Regions from separate parts of the Streptomyces sp. SS7 genome, predicted to be linked through region 1. Evidence: riboswitches for the same ligand, from Rfam matches in the RefSeq annotation. Region 1 holds a riboswitch; the other holds the start of a gene.
What was found. Region 1 has a riboswitch for S-adenosylmethionine ahead of thrC (threonine synthase). Riboswitches for the same ligand answer to the same signal wherever they lie in the genome.
Positions count from the first base shown of each region.

Region 1 (7,217 bases):
GGCGCAACAGGCCCTAAGCGACCTTGCGGGACCGGTACTCCGCGATCTCCGCCATCGGTGGCCGTTCCTCCGTGTCCACCGTGTAGGTCCGCGGCTCGAAACCGTCGGGGCCGCGTTCGAACTGGGTGAGGGCGGGGCGGACGAGATGGCCGCGGGCCAGCCGCAGCTGGGCGGTGCGGTAGATCGCCGCCGCCATCCGGCCGAGGGCCTGCCCGTCCTGGTGGCGGTGCTTGCGCACCCCCAGGTCCACCTGCGCGAGCGCGTCGAGGCCCACCAGGTGCAGCGCGTCGATCAGCATGCCGAGCTCCACGCCGTAGCCCACCGGGAACGGCAGCTGTTCGAGCAGGGAGCGGCGGGCCGCGTACTCGCCGCCGAGCGGCTGCACGAAACCGGCCAGCTGCGGCCAGTGCAGGTTCAGCAGCGGGCGCGCCATCAGCTCGGTGACCCGGCCGCCCTGCCCGGCGGCGCCGCCCAGGGGACGGTCGTACATCCCCTTGACGAGGTCCACCGCGGGGTCGGTGAGCAGCGGGCCGACGATGCCGGAGACGAAGTCCGAGGAGAACTCCCTGAGGTCGGCGTCTATGAAACAGACGATGTCCCCGCCGGTGACCAGCAGGGACCGCCACAGGACCTCCCCCTTGCCGGGCACGGCCGGGACGCGGGGCAGGATCGTGTCGCGGTGGACGACCCGCGCGCCGGCCGCCGCCGCGACCGCGGCCGTGCGGTCGGTCGAACCCGAGTCGACGACCACGAGCTCGTCGACCAGCGGGACCTGCTGCATGAGGTCGTGCCGGATGACCGCGACGATCTCGCCGACGGTCTCCTCCTCGTTCAGCGCGGGCAGGACGACACTGACCCGCTGCCCCGAGGACCGTTTGGCCGCCATGATCCGGTGCAGCGGTCGGTCGGTCACGGTCCAGGAGCGGGTGGTCAGCCAGCGCTCGACTTCTTCCAGCACGTACGCGGCTCCTTCACCTGTGATCCGTCTCGCGGTTCGGACGACTATCTCAACTGTCCTGGTTGTCGGTTACAGTCTTGAACAACGCGGGTGACCATCGCATGTCCTCGGTGGCCCGCCGTCCACAACTTCATACCGCTCATCCAGAGGGGCAGAGGGAAACGGCCCGATGAAGCCCCGGCAACCCTCCAGCCGGTCTCGTTCACGCGAGGCTCCCGGCTAGGGAAGGTGCCAAATCCGTCTCACGGCGAGATGCGTCGTGAGGAAGATGAGGAGAAAGGGCCTCGCCTCACATGGCTGCGCAGACTGTTGCAACCGAATCCACCGTAGACCTGGGTCCCGCCGCGGCACTGAGCTGCCGCGAGTGCGGGCACCGCGTACCCCTCGGCCCCGTCTTCGCCTGCGAGGAGTGTTTCGGCCCGCTCGAGATCGCGTACGACTTCTCCGCCTACGACCCGGAGGAGCTCAGGAAGCGCATCGAGGCGGGACCCGCGAACATCTGGCGGTACGCGCCGCTGCTGCCCGTCCCGGCGGACGTGGCCGACAAGCCCAACATCAACCCCGGCTGGACCAAGCTCGTCAAGGCCGACAACCTGGCGCGCGAGCTGGGCGTCGAGCCCGGCAGGCTGTTCGTCAAGGACGACTCCGGCAACCCGACCCACTCCTTCAAGGACCGGGTCGTCGCCCAGGCCGTCGAGGCCGCGCGTGCCTTCGGCTACACGACCCTGAGCTGCTCCTCGACCGGCAACCTCGCCGGTGCCGTCGGCGCCGCGGCCGCCCGGGCCGGCTTCCGCTCCTGTGTGTTCATCCCGCACGACCTGGAGCAGGGCAAGGTCGTGATGGCCGCGATCTACGGCGGCGAGCTGGTCGGCATCGAGGGCAACTACGACGACGTCAACCGCTTCTGCTCCGAGCTCATCGGCGACCCGGCGGGCGAGGGCTGGGGCTTCGTCAACGTCAACCTGCGGCCGTACTACGCCGAGGGCTCCAAGACGCTGGCGTACGAGATCGCCGAGCAGCTCGGCTGGCAGCTCCCCGACCAGCTGGTCGTGCCGATCGCCTCCGGCTCACAGCTCACGAAGATCGACAAGGGCCTCCAGGAGCTGATCAAGCTGGGGCTCGTCGAGGACAGGCCGTACAAGATCTTCGGCGCGCAGGCGGAGGGGTGCTCCCCGGTGTCGGTGGCCTTCAAGGCCGGGCACGACGTGGTCCGCCCGCAGAAGCCGAACACCATCGCCAAGTCGCTGGCGATCGGCAACCCGGCGGACGGGCCGTACGTCCTCGACATCGCGCGCCGCACCGGCGGTGCGGTGGAGGACGTGACCGACGAGCAGGTCGTCGAGGCGATCAGGATTCTCGCCCGGACCGAGGGCATCTTCGCGGAGACCGCCGGCGGTGTGACGGTCGGCGTCACGAAGAAGCTGATCGAGAACGGGCTGCTGGACCCGGCGAAGACGACCGTCGTGCTGAACACCGGTGACGGTCTGAAGACGCTGGACGCGGTGGCCGGTACCGGGCTCACCGCGACGATCCGCCCGTCGCTGGAGTCCTTCCACGAGGCCGGGCTCGCGTAAGCGGCGCGCCCCCCGAAGCACGCACCTGACCGGAGGTCACACAGTGAGCGTCACCGTCCGCATCCCCACCATCCTGCGCACCTACACGGGTGGCCGGGCCGAGGTCACCGCCGAGGGGACCACCCTCGGCGAGGTCATCTCGGACCTGGAGAAGAACCACACCGGGATCGCCGCCCGGGTCCTGGACGACCAGGGCAAGCTGCGGCGGTTCGTGAACGTGTACGTGAACGACGACGACGTCCGTTTCGAGCAGGGGCTGGAGACGGCGACCCCGGACGGCGCGGGCGTGTCGATCATCCCGGCCGTCGCCGGCGGCTGAGCGGTGGCTGACCTCCGGTCAGTACCCGCGAGTAGTAACCGTCGGTAACATTGATTACCGAGTGTTCATCGAATTGCCCCCTCCGTGAGAGAAGCGGAGGGGGCAATTCAGTGTGGTTGAGCGAGGTACAGTTGGGGAACCGGGTCGCGAAACCCTGATCCGGAATCTTTGATTTCTGCCTTGCGCCCGACAAGAAGTAGCCAAAGTGCGAGCCTCTTGCGTGGCATTTGCGGCTTTTGCGGGGCCCGACTTGCCCTGAATTCTGGCGAATTCTCGCCACATTCCGGATCGCGTGCGTCCAGAATTCTCGTCCGAGTGACCTGTTGCAGACGGCAGTTGGACAGATACATTCGGCCGCGGTCGACGCGTTCCGGCGCACGCCCCCAAACCAACTGGGGGGTGAGGTCTGACCCGGATCCGCGAAGTGTGGATCTGTGCAAGGGCCAGTAATAGGGGAGTTAGGCATGGCTCAGGGCACCGTCAAGTGGTTCAACGCGGAGAAGGGGTACGGCTTCATCGCGGTCGACGGTGGTGCGGATGTTTTCGTCCACTACAGCGCGATCCAGATGGACGGGTACCGCACCCTGGAAGAGGGCCAGCGGGTCGATTTCGAGATCTCGCAGGGTCAGAAGGGGCCGCAGGCGGACATGGTCCGACTCGCGACCGGCTGAAGCACGCGCCGACTGAAGCGTCGTTCTTCTGTTTCATCTTCGAAGGGCTCGTACCTCCCGGGGTACGGGCCCTTCGGCCTGTCCGGGCACCGGGGTACGGGCCCTTCGGCCTGCCCGGCCAGGGGTGCGCGGGGGGCCCGGGGCGCGCGCGCCCCCCTGCGGATCGGGCGGAGGCGCTTGCACTCGACCATGCCGAGTGCTAATCATTGGCGTTAGCACTCTGAAGGTGAGAGTGACAAAGAAGGACCGGGTCGGTGAGGCCCGCAGGCCAGGTGGGGCAAGGAACCACGCGGCATGCGAGCCGTCCGTCGCGGGCGCGGGCGCGGTCCGAAGGAATCACCCCCAGTCCTGGAGGGACCACTTCACATGGCCAAGATCATCGCGTTCGACGAGGAGGCGCGGCGCGGCCTCGAGCGCGGCATGAACCAGCTCGCGGACGCCGTCAAGGTGACGCTCGGCCCCAAGGGTCGCAACGTCGTCCTCGAGAAGAAGTGGGGCGCCCCCACGATCACCAACGATGGTGTGTCCATCGCCAAGGAGATCGAGCTCGAGGACCCGTACGAGAAGATCGGCGCCGAGCTGGTCAAGGAAGTCGCGAAGAAGACGGACGACGTAGCCGGTGACGGCACGACGACCGCGACTGTCCTGGCCCAGGCCCTGGTGCGCGAGGGTCTGCGCAACGTGGCCGCCGGCGCCAACCCGATGGCTCTGAAGCGCGGCATCGAGAAGGCCGTCGAGGCCGTCTCCGGCGCGCTGCTGGAGCAGGCGAAGGATGTCGAGACCAAGGAGCAGATCGCTTCCACGGCCTCCATCTCCGCCGCCGACACCCAGATCGGCGAGCTCATCGCCGAGGCGATGGACAAGGTCGGCAAGGAAGGCGTCATCACCGTCGAGGAGTCCCAGACCTTCGGTCTGGAGCTGGAGCTCACCGAGGGTATGCGCTTCGACAAGGGCTACATCTCGGCGTACTTCGCCACCGACATGGAGCGTATGGAGGCCGTCCTCGACGACCCGTACATCCTGATCGCGAACTCCAAGATCGCGAACGTCAAGGACCTGCTCCCGCTCCTGGAGAAGGTCATGCAGTCGGGCAAGCCGCTGCTGATCATCGCCGAGGACGTCGAGGGCGAGGCCCTGTCGACCCTGGTCGTCAACAAGATCCGCGGCACCTTCAAGTCCGTCGCGGTCAAGGCCCCGGGCTTCGGCGACCGCCGCAAGGCGATGCTGAACGACATCGCCATCCTCACCGGCGGCGAGGTCATCTCCGAGGAGGTCGGTCTCAAGCTCGAGAACACGACCCTCGACCTGCTGGGCAAGGCCCGCAAGGTCGTCATCACCAAGGACGAGACCACCATCGTCGACGGTGCCGGCTCCTCGGACCAGGTCGCCGGCCGGGTGAACCAGATCCGCGCCGAGATCGAGAACAGCGACTCGGACTACGACCGCGAGAAGCTGCAGGAGCGCCTGGCGAAGCTCGCCGGCGGTGTCGCGGTCATCAAGGCCGGCGCCGCCACCGAGGTGGAGCTCAAGGAGCGCAAGCACCGCATCGAGGACGCCGTCCGCAACGCGAAGGCGGCCGTCGAGGAGGGCATCGTCGCCGGTGGTGGCGTGGCCCTGCTGCAGGCCTCCCAGGTCTTCGAGAAGCTGGAGCTCGAGGGTGACGAGGCGACCGGCGCCAACGCCGTGAAGCTCGCGCTGGAGGCCCCGCTCAAGCAGATCGCCGTCAACGGTGGTCTCGAGGGTGGCGTCGTCGTGGAGAAGGTCCGCAACCTCCAGGTCGGCCACGGCCTGAACGCCGCGACCGGTGAGTACGTCGACATGATCGCCTCCGGCATCATCGACCCGGCGAAGGTGACCCGCTCTGCCCTGCAGAACGCCGCCTCCATCGCCGCGCTCTTCCTCACCACCGAGGCCGTCATCGCCGACAAGCCGGAGAAGGCCGCCGCGCCCGCCGGTGGCGGTATGCCGGGCGGTGACATGGACTTCTGATCGACCTGACGGTTGATCGCCTGTCCTTCGGACCGAGGGCGGTACCCCTGGCTACGGCCGGGGGTACCGCCCTCGGGCGTTTCGCTCAAGCGCTGATGTGCTCCACGAACGCCGCCCAGGCCTCCGGCCGGAACGCGAGCCTCGGGCCGTGGGGGGCCTTGGAGTCGCGGATGAGGGTGGGGTGGGTGAGGGCGGCTTCGAGGCAGTTGCCGCCGTCACCTCCGCTGTAGCTGGACTTGTGCCAGGTCAGGACCTCACGAGTGCTGTTCTCCATGCCCGTAATCCTGCGCTACTGATTCCAGCAGGGCCAGCGATTCCTGCGGCGAAAGCGCCGCAGCCTGAAGCAGGTTGAACATCAGCGTGTGTCGGCCGACGGTGGCGGGGTCGTCCAGCAGTTTGCCCATGTCCGGCGCCTCCACGAAGGAGAGCGGCGGCGCGTCCTCGAACTCCATGAGCTTCAGGGAGCCGTGCATGGCCGCGTGCACCCCGGCGGCGAAGGGCAGAACTTGCACGATGATCCGGTGTCTGCGGGCCAGGTCGGCCACGTGACGCAGGGCTTCCGCCATCACCGCTGCTCCGCCGACCGGTCGCCGGATCGCGGCCTCGTCGAGAATGGCCCACAACAACGGCGTGGTCGGATCGTCGAGGAGATGCGCCCGTTCGAGGCGCGTGGCCACCAGGTTGTCGATCTCGGCGTCCGGTGCCGTGGGCTTGTAGGCGCGGCAGACCGCTTCCGCGTAGGCCCGTGTCTGCAACAGACCCGGGATCAGGAGCTGGGCGTATTCCCTGATCGCCGTCGCGACCGCCTCCGCCTCCGCCGCCTCCGCGAAGTGGTCCGGGTACTTCGACTTGGCCAGTGCGCGGCAGTTCCGTTCGAAGAAGCCGTTCGTGCCCAGGATCTCGTCTATCTGGACGGCGTACTCGAGGTGGAGGCGCCGCGTCCCCGCCTCCAGCCGGGCGATGAACGAACCGCTCACGAAAAGGGGTTCGCCCAGCTCGGCCTGGCTGAGGCCGGCTCGCTCGCGGGCGTGGCGCAGCTCCGCCCCCAACAGCGCGCGCGGGGAGGATGACGGGTCGAGGTCCTTCGGGCCGGGCATGGCAACTCCCTTGTGGCACAGCAGGGGTTGGGCGGGTGCCGTCTCCGGCCAGGTTAGGGCGGTGGTGGCCACGCTGTGTGGTGAACTCGCATACCCAGCGTGGAGGCCGTCCTCTTGCCCGGGACGGCCCCGCTCCCGGTAAGGTTCTGGCATGAACACCGGACCGGCCTCGCGCCACACACGGACGGGCGATCCGGTGGAGAGCTGACCGCCCGCGGACCCCCGCAGTGCTCGCGCACCGAGAACCCTTCTTCGTGTCGAGCGCCAAGCGAGGTCAGCCGTATGTCAGTCACCTTCAACCACACCATCATCGCCGCCAAGGACCGCAACGAGTCGGCCCGGTTCTTCCGGGAGCTGCTGGAGCTGGCGGAAGCCCCCTCGTGGGGGCCCTTCACCAACATCCAGCTCGACGACGGCGTTCTGCTCCAGTTCGCCGAGCCGCCGGTGGACATCCAGATGCAGCACTACGCCTTTCTCGTCGACGACGAGCTCTTCGACCGGGCGTACCGGCGGCTGTGCGCGCAGGGTGTCGTGCACTGGGCCGATCCGCAGATGCGGCGGCCCGGCGAGATCAATCACGAACACGGCGGCCGGGGCGTCTACTTCAAG
Region 1 is NZ_CP141223.1:5,427,915-5,435,131, forward strand. Features, by position in the region: gene U5640_RS25130 (glucosyl-3-phosphoglycerate synthase) at 14-958, opposite strand; SAM riboswitch class I at 1,095-1,233, shown strand; gene thrC (threonine synthase) at 1,252-2,532, shown strand; gene U5640_RS25140 (MoaD/ThiS family protein) at 2,576-2,851, shown strand; gene U5640_RS25145 (cold-shock protein) at 3,316-3,522, shown strand; gene groL (chaperonin GroEL) at 3,889-5,511, shown strand; gene U5640_RS25155 (DUF397 domain-containing protein) at 5,597-5,785, opposite strand; gene U5640_RS25160 (helix-turn-helix transcriptional regulator) at 5,766-6,608, opposite strand; gene U5640_RS25165 (VOC family protein) at 6,891-7,217, shown strand, end outside.

Region 2 (7,217 bases), 1.7 Mb from region 1:
GCCGGTCTTGGTCACGTTGTAGCCGTCGACGACCAGATGCGCCTGGGGCAGGGCCAGCAACTGGTCGAGAATGGCCGGATCGTGTTCCGACAGGGCGCGCGCAGCGATGTCCTTCGGGGTCATTCGTCCTGGTTCGACCGCATCGACCGTTTCCGCGGGGCGGACCGACACCGGCGGCAACGCCAGCTCCCTGCGCAGCCCTTGGGCGGCGTCGAGCACGGTGTCCAGCAGCAGCCGCACCCGCATGTCCTCGACACTGCGCCCCTCGCGGGCCGCCCGCCGGGTGGCCTCCAGGGCCGCCTCGGCCTCCCCGAGGCGCGCCTTGAGCCGCCGGCTCTCGCTCTCGGCGGCGGACACCTGGGCCTGCCCCTCGGCGCGTACGGCCTCGATCTCGCCCTGCACCTTGCGCAGGGCCGCCTCGCCGCGCTTGACGTCGCTGAGGGCCGAACGCAGCTTGCGGTGCAGCGATTCCGCGTCCTTCTTGGCCGCGTCCAGCTCGGCGCGCAGCCGCTCGGTGTCCGCACGGGTCTGCTCACGGGCCTGCGCCAGTTCCTCGCGCAGCCGCTCCAGCTCGGCCCGGCTCTCCTCGTCGGCCCGCTCGGCGTCCGCGCGCTGGGCCTCCTCGCCTGCCGCCGTCACCAGCTTCACCCAGCCGGGGGGCCGCAGCACATAGGCCGCGGCCGCCACATCGAGCGGGTCCGCGGCCGGGGTCGGCGAGCCGGAGTCCAGGGCGCCGGACAGCTCCGGCTGGGCGTCTCTGAACTTCTCGGCGATGCGCTGCCGGAACAGCGGATCCGTCTCCAGGGCGGCCGCCATCGCGTTGCCCGCGAACTTCGCCCGGCGATTCGGGGCGAAGCGGGCGTACTGCCGCAACTGGGCCGGCAGTTCGGCGACGGTCAGGCCGCCGAAGCCGTCGGAGACGATCTGCACGACCCGGCGGCGCACGCCGTCGGGCAGCGGACGGTCGAGCATCTCGGCGGCGCCGTCGCCCGGCCCCCCGCCTGCGCTCTCCACCATCCGTCACACCCCAATACCTGTACGGGGCCGACTCCGCTCAGGAGCCGGCGCCCGGCCGATCCACGAGTTCCACCTGGTCCACGGCGTTGCACCAGCGGCACCGCACCGACTCGATGGTCTCACTGACCACCTCGCGCTCCTCCACCGTCGGCTCCCCGGCGAGGTCGAGGTGCACGTACTCGACGACCTTCGACGAGCGCGTCACGTCGAACCTGGTCAGGTTGCCGCAGAGGGTGCAGCGCCACCGCGTGGTCGCGGTCGGCAGGGGAACCGTCATCGTGACTGTCCTTCTAGTGTCGGTCTTCCGGCGGGGTCGCGCCGGAGGCTCCCCGCTGTGCATGGCTCGTAACCCTACGGCCTGGCGGGTACTCGCCGCCCGTCCGTCCACGGGGCCTGCCCCGGCGGCGAGGCGCACAGGATGCTTCTGTCCCGGTACGTCATGCTTTACAGCCATGATCGGCAACTGGAGCGGGTCCCTCCGCAAGGCGCTGCGCGCCCCCTCCGCGCCGGTGACGTACGGGCTGATCGCCGTGTGCTGTCTGGTCTTCATGATCGGCCCGGCCTCGGGGCTCGATCCGGCGTACGGCACCGGGGAGGGGCTCATGGCCGCCCAGCGGGCCTATTTCCGCCGCTGGGGCGTGGTCCCGGCGGAACTCTTCGCGGGCTCCGCGCGCGCCGTCCTGACCCCCGCCACGGCCCTCTTCGTCCACGGCAGCTGGGTCCACCTGCTGGGCAACATGCTCTTCCTGTACGTCTTCGGGGCGATGACCGAGCAGCGGATGGGCCGCGTCGCGTTCACCCTCCTCTACCTGTCCTGCGGCTGTCTCGCCCTGCTCGGGTACGCGGCCGCGCACGCCGGGTCCCCGCAGTCGCTGGTGGGCGCCTCCGGGGCGATCTCTGCGGTCCTGGGCGCCTTCCTGTACCTGTTCCCGCGGGCCCGGGTGACCAGCCTGCTGCCGTTCCTGTTCTTCCTGCCGCTGCGGTTCCCGGCGTGGGTGGTGCTGCCGTTCTGGGCGGCGCTCCAGTGGGTCGCGGTGGGGCAGGCGGCCCAGGGGCCCGGCGTGGCCTATCTGGCGCACCTGGTGGGCTTCGGCCTGGGCTTCGCCTACGCGTGGGCGCGTTTCGGCCGGGGCACTAGAGTGAGGGCCGCCCCAGCTCCGGCCCCCGAGGGAGAGAACCAGCCGTGATCACCGCGATCGTCCTCATCAAGACCAGCGTGGACCGGATCCCCGAGATCGCCGAGCGGATCGCGGCGCTGGACTCCGTGAGCGAGGTGTTCTCCGTGACCGGGACGTACGACCTGATCGCCATGGTCCGGGTGCAGCAGCACGAGGACCTCGCGGAGGTCATCCCGGGCAGCATCAGCAAGATCCCCGGCGTCGAGGCCACGGACACCCACGTGGCGTTCCGCACGTACTCCCAGCACGACCTGGAGGCGGCGTTCGCGATCGGCCTGGACTCCTGACCGGCTGAACCCCGCCCCCGGCGCCACGACGCCTCACACCGCCGGGACGCAGCGGCCGTCCTCCGTGCGGTACGTCCACTTCGGGCCCTCGCTCACCAGCTCGCGGACCGCCGCGACGAAGCGGTCCACGTGCTCGTCGGGGGTGCCGGCGCCGAAGCTCACCCGGATGGCGTTGAGGGACTTCTCGCCCGGGGCCGCCTCGGGGGCACCGCACTCGCCCTGGGCCTGGGGCTCGCTGCCCAGCAGGGTGCGGACCAGGGGGTGGGCGCAGAAGAGGCCGTCGCGGACGCCGATGCCGTACTCCGCGGAGAGCGCCGCGGCGAAGTGGGAGCTGTTCCAGCCCTCCACGACGAAGGAGATCACGCCGACCCGCGGGGCGTCGTCGCCGAACAGGGACAGGATCCTGACCTGCGGGACCTCGGCGAGGCCCGCCCGCACCCGGGCGATCAGGTGCTGCTCACGGGCGACGAGGGTGTCGAAGCCGGCCTCCGTGAGGGCCCTGCAGGCCGAGGCGATGGAGTAGGCGCCGATGACGTTCGGGGAGCCGGCCTCGTGGCGGGCCGCGGTCTCGTGCCACTCCACGTCCACTCCCCCGTCCTCGCGCCGGGTGACCTTGCGGCTGGCGCCGCCGCCCGCGAGGTAGGGGTCGGCCGCCCGGAGCCAGTCGGCGCGTCCGGCCAGCACGCCGGAGCCGAACGGGGCGTACAGCTTGTGCCCGGAGAACGCCACGTAGTCGACGTCCAGGTCACGGACGGACACCGGGTGGTGCGGGGCGAGCTGGGCCGCGTCCAGGACGATCCGGGCACCGTGCGCGTGGGCGGCGGCCGCGAGCTCGCGCACGGGCCACAGCTCGCCGGTGACGTTGGAGGCGCCGGTGACGCAGACCAGGGCCGGGCCGTGCGGGTCACGGGCGGCGAGGGCCCGCTCCAGGGTCTCGACGGCCTGCTGCGGGGTGCGCGGGGCGTCGAGGTAGGTGACCCGGGCGTCCTTCCAGGGCAGCAGGGACGCGTGGTGCTCGGTCTCGAAGACGAACACCTGGCAGCCGGCCGGCAGGGCGGCGGCCAGCAGGTTCAGCGAGTCGGTGGTGGAGCGGGTGAAGACCAGCTGGTCGTCCTCCCGGCAGTCCAGGAACGCGGTGACCGTGCGGCGGGCGTTCTCGAACAGGTCCGTGGAGAGCTGGGAGAGGTAGCCGGCACCGCGGTGGACGCTGCCGTAGTACGGGGCGTAGGCCGCCACGTCGTCCCAGACGCGCTGGAGGGCGGGGGCGCTGGCGGCGTAGTCGAGCGCGGCGTAGGTGACCTCGCCGCCGGTGACGAGCGGGACGGTGACATCCCTGCCGAGAACGGGCAGCTCCTGCGAAAGGTCACAAACGGGGCGGACGGTGGCAGCGCTGGAGACGGACATGGCGAACTCCTGTGAAGGGCAAGCGGAATCACCGTGCGAGCCGCTACGGCTCGAGCACGGAGAAAGGTGAAAGGGGGTGTGCGGAGGCGGGGCTCGGCGCCCTAGCGCATTCGCTTGCTCACAGAAGGCTCCCTCGACGACCAGGACCCCTGGTGTTTCGCGAGGGGTCCGCGCTTGCCGTAGACCTCGCTGCCTACGGCCTGGTCCTCACCCGGGGCACCCCGCCACGGACGGAGGGTTGCCGGACAGTCGGCCGGGGCCTCATGACTGTCACTCATGACCTGGTACAGGAACGTACGGGAAGTGATCGCGGTCCCGCAACTCGTGTCCGAATGACGGGACCGCACGACCCGCGGTGCGAAAGCGCCCCAGAAGGCGCGGGGACGCGGCTTACGCGTGGGTGGCGGCGACCCAGCGGTCCAGGGCCCGCTTCGCGGCGCCCGAGTCGATGGACTCGGCCGCGCGGTCCATGCCGGCGCGGATCTGCTCCGCGAGGGTGCCCGTGCCCGGCTCCACGGCGACCAGGGCGGCCGCCGAGTTCAGCAGCACGGCGTCCCGCACGGGGCCCTGCTCGCCCTCCAGCAGGCGGCGGGCGACCTCCGCGTTGTACGACGGGTCGCCGCCCCGCAGGGCCTCCACCGGTACCAGCTCGAGGCCGACGTCCCGCGGGTCGAAGACCTCCTCGGTGACCTTGCCGTCGCGTACCACCCACACCCGTGAGGTGGCGGTGGTGGTCAGCTCGTCGAGGCCGTCGTCGCCCCGGAACACCAGCGAGGAGTGGCCGCGCTCGGCGAAGACGCCCGCGACGACCGGGGCCATCCGCGGGTCCGCGACGCCGACCGCCTGGGCCCGCACCCGGGCCGGGTTGGTCAGCGGGCCGAGGATGTTGAAGACCGTGCGGATGCCCAACTGCCCGCGCGCGGCACCCGCGTGACGCAGCGCCGGATGGAACTTGATCGCGAAGCAGAAGGTGATCCCGGCCTCCCGGGCCACCTCGGCCACCCGCGCCGGGGTCAGCTCCAGATTGACGCCCAGCTTCTCCAGCACGTCCGAGGCGCCGGAGGCGGAGGACGCGGCCCGGTTGCCGTGCTTGACGACGGTGACGCCGCTGCCGGCGACCACGATCGCCGACATGGTGGAGATGTTGACGGTCTTGGCGCCGTCGCCGCCGGTACCGACGATGTCGACGGTCCGGCCCGGCACCTCGATCGTGTTGGCGTGCTCGTACATCGTCCGCACGAGCCCGTTGATCTCCTCGACGGTCTCGCCCTTGGCCCGCAGCGCCACCACGAACCCGGCGATCTGCGCGTCCGTCGCCTCCCCCCGCATGATCCGGTCCATCGCCCAGGCGGTGGCGTCGGCGCTCTGGTCACGGCCGTAGAGCAGGGCGTTCAGCACGTCGGGCCAGGAACGGCCCGCCGCGGTGTCGCCTCCAGCGGGGGTCACAGCGCTCATAGCCGCTCCTGGGTGTCGTAGAACCACGTGGGGCCACCTTATCCAGGTCAGGACACGGTGAAGGGCCCCGTCCGAACACCGGACGCTGTTGGTAAATGCGGGGGCCTGAGTGACGACGGCCTGCATGACCCCGTTGGGGTTGTGCAGGCCGTCGTCGTGTTTCTGGGGTGGGTTCGTGTCGTTGCGTGGGGTGGATCTGGCGGAGATTCCTGAGGAGACGGCGCGGGTGGCTCGCGCGGTGTTCCCGAAGGGGTGTCTGGCGATGCGGGTGCGGGATGCGCTCGGGCCGGTCTTCGCCGATGCCGACTTCGAGGAGCTGTTCCCGGTGCGGGGGCGACCGGTGGTGTCGCCGGCCAGGCTGGCGCTGGTGTCGGTGTTGCAGTTCGCGGAGGGGCTGACCGACCGGCAGGCCGCGCACGCGGTGCGCTCGAGGCTGGACTGGAAGTACGCCCTGTCGCTGGAGCTGACCGACACGGGCTTCGACTTCTCGGTGCTCAGTGAGTTCCGTGCGCGGCTCATCGAGGGCGACGCGGGCGGGGCCGTGTTCGATGCGGTGCTGCGGGCGGCCGGTGAGGCCGGCCTGGTCAAGGCGGGCAAGCGCCAGCGCACGGACGCCACCCACGTACTGGCCGCGACGAGGGATCTGAACCGGCTGGAGTTCGTGGTCGAGACACTGCGGGCGGCACTGAACCAGGTCGCCGAGGTGGCCGGGGAGTGGCTGGTGACGATGGCGGCGCCGCAGTGGTTCGACCGCTACTCCGCCCGGCCGGAGGACACCCGTTTCCCCTCTCGGTGGGCTGCCCGTGTCGAGCACGGCGACCAGTGCGGAGCCGACGGGATGGTGCTGCTGCGCGCCATCCGGTCGCCCCAGGCTCCGCCCGCCCTGCGTGACCTGCCCGCGGTGGAGTTCCTGCGTCAGACATGGGTGCAGCAGTTCCACCAGGTCGACGGCGTCGTGCGCTGGCGCGAGCCGAAGAACACACCGCCTGGCCTGATCCGCTTACGCACCCCGCACGAGCCCGAGGCCAGGACCGGCGCGAAGCGGGATCTGGGCTGGTCCGGCTACAAGGTCCATCTCAGCGAGACCTGCGAGCCCGACGCCCCGCACCTGATCACCCACATCCACACCACCACGGCGCCGGTGAGGGACGACGCCGCCCTGGAGGACATCCACACCGCTCTGGCCGGCCGCGGGCTGGTGCCGGACGAACACCTGGTGGACGCCGGATACGTCGATGCCGAGCAGATCCACCACGCCCGTCGCGATCACGGCATCAACCTCGTCGGACCGGTCGGGAAGAACACCATCCGGCAACAGACGGCAGGCGGCTTCTTCGACAGCACCCGTTTCACCGTCGACTGGGACCAGCGCCAGGCCGTCTGCCCCGGCGGCCACACCAGCGTCCAGTGGCGAGACGCCCGGAGCCAGTACGGCACCCCGGTCACCCGCGTCCGCTTCGCCGAACGCCACTGCGGACCCTGCGAACTGCGGACCTCCTGCACCACCGCCGAAACCGGCCGCAACCTGACCCTGCGGCCGAAGGCCGAACACGAGATCCTCCGGCAGGCCCGCAGCGAGCAGGACACCGACCACTGGCGCCGTCGCTACGGACACCGCGCCGGCGTCGAGGGCACGATCTCCCAAGGCGTCCAGGCGTTCGGCCTGCGCAGATCCCGCTACCGCGGGCTTGCCAAGACCCGGCTGCAACACCACTTCACCGGCGCTGCGATCAACCTGGCACGACTCGACGCCTGGCTCACCGGCCGGCCCCTTGCCCGCACACGAGTCTCACCCTTCGCAGCACTCCGCCCCGCTGGATGAGATCCAGCGGGGCGGATTTACCAACAGCGTCCGAACACCGGACGGGGCCCTTCA
Region 2 is NZ_CP141223.1:7,166,867-7,174,083, reverse strand. Features, by position in the region: gene U5640_RS32920 (NYN domain-containing protein) at 1-1,017, opposite strand, end outside; gene U5640_RS32915 (hypothetical protein) at 1,055-1,294, opposite strand; gene U5640_RS32910 (rhomboid family intramembrane serine protease) at 1,470-2,204, shown strand; gene U5640_RS32905 (Lrp/AsnC ligand binding domain-containing protein) at 2,201-2,482, shown strand; gene U5640_RS32900 (aminotransferase class V-fold PLP-dependent enzyme) at 2,516-3,886, opposite strand; SAM riboswitch class IV at 4,052-4,168, opposite strand; gene trpD (anthranilate phosphoribosyltransferase) at 4,277-5,341, opposite strand; gene U5640_RS32890 (IS1182 family transposase) at 5,517-7,163, shown strand.
Region 2: another riboswitch for S-adenosylmethionine. It lies ahead of U5640_RS32900 (aminotransferase class V-fold PLP-dependent enzyme); the one in region 1 lies ahead of thrC (threonine synthase).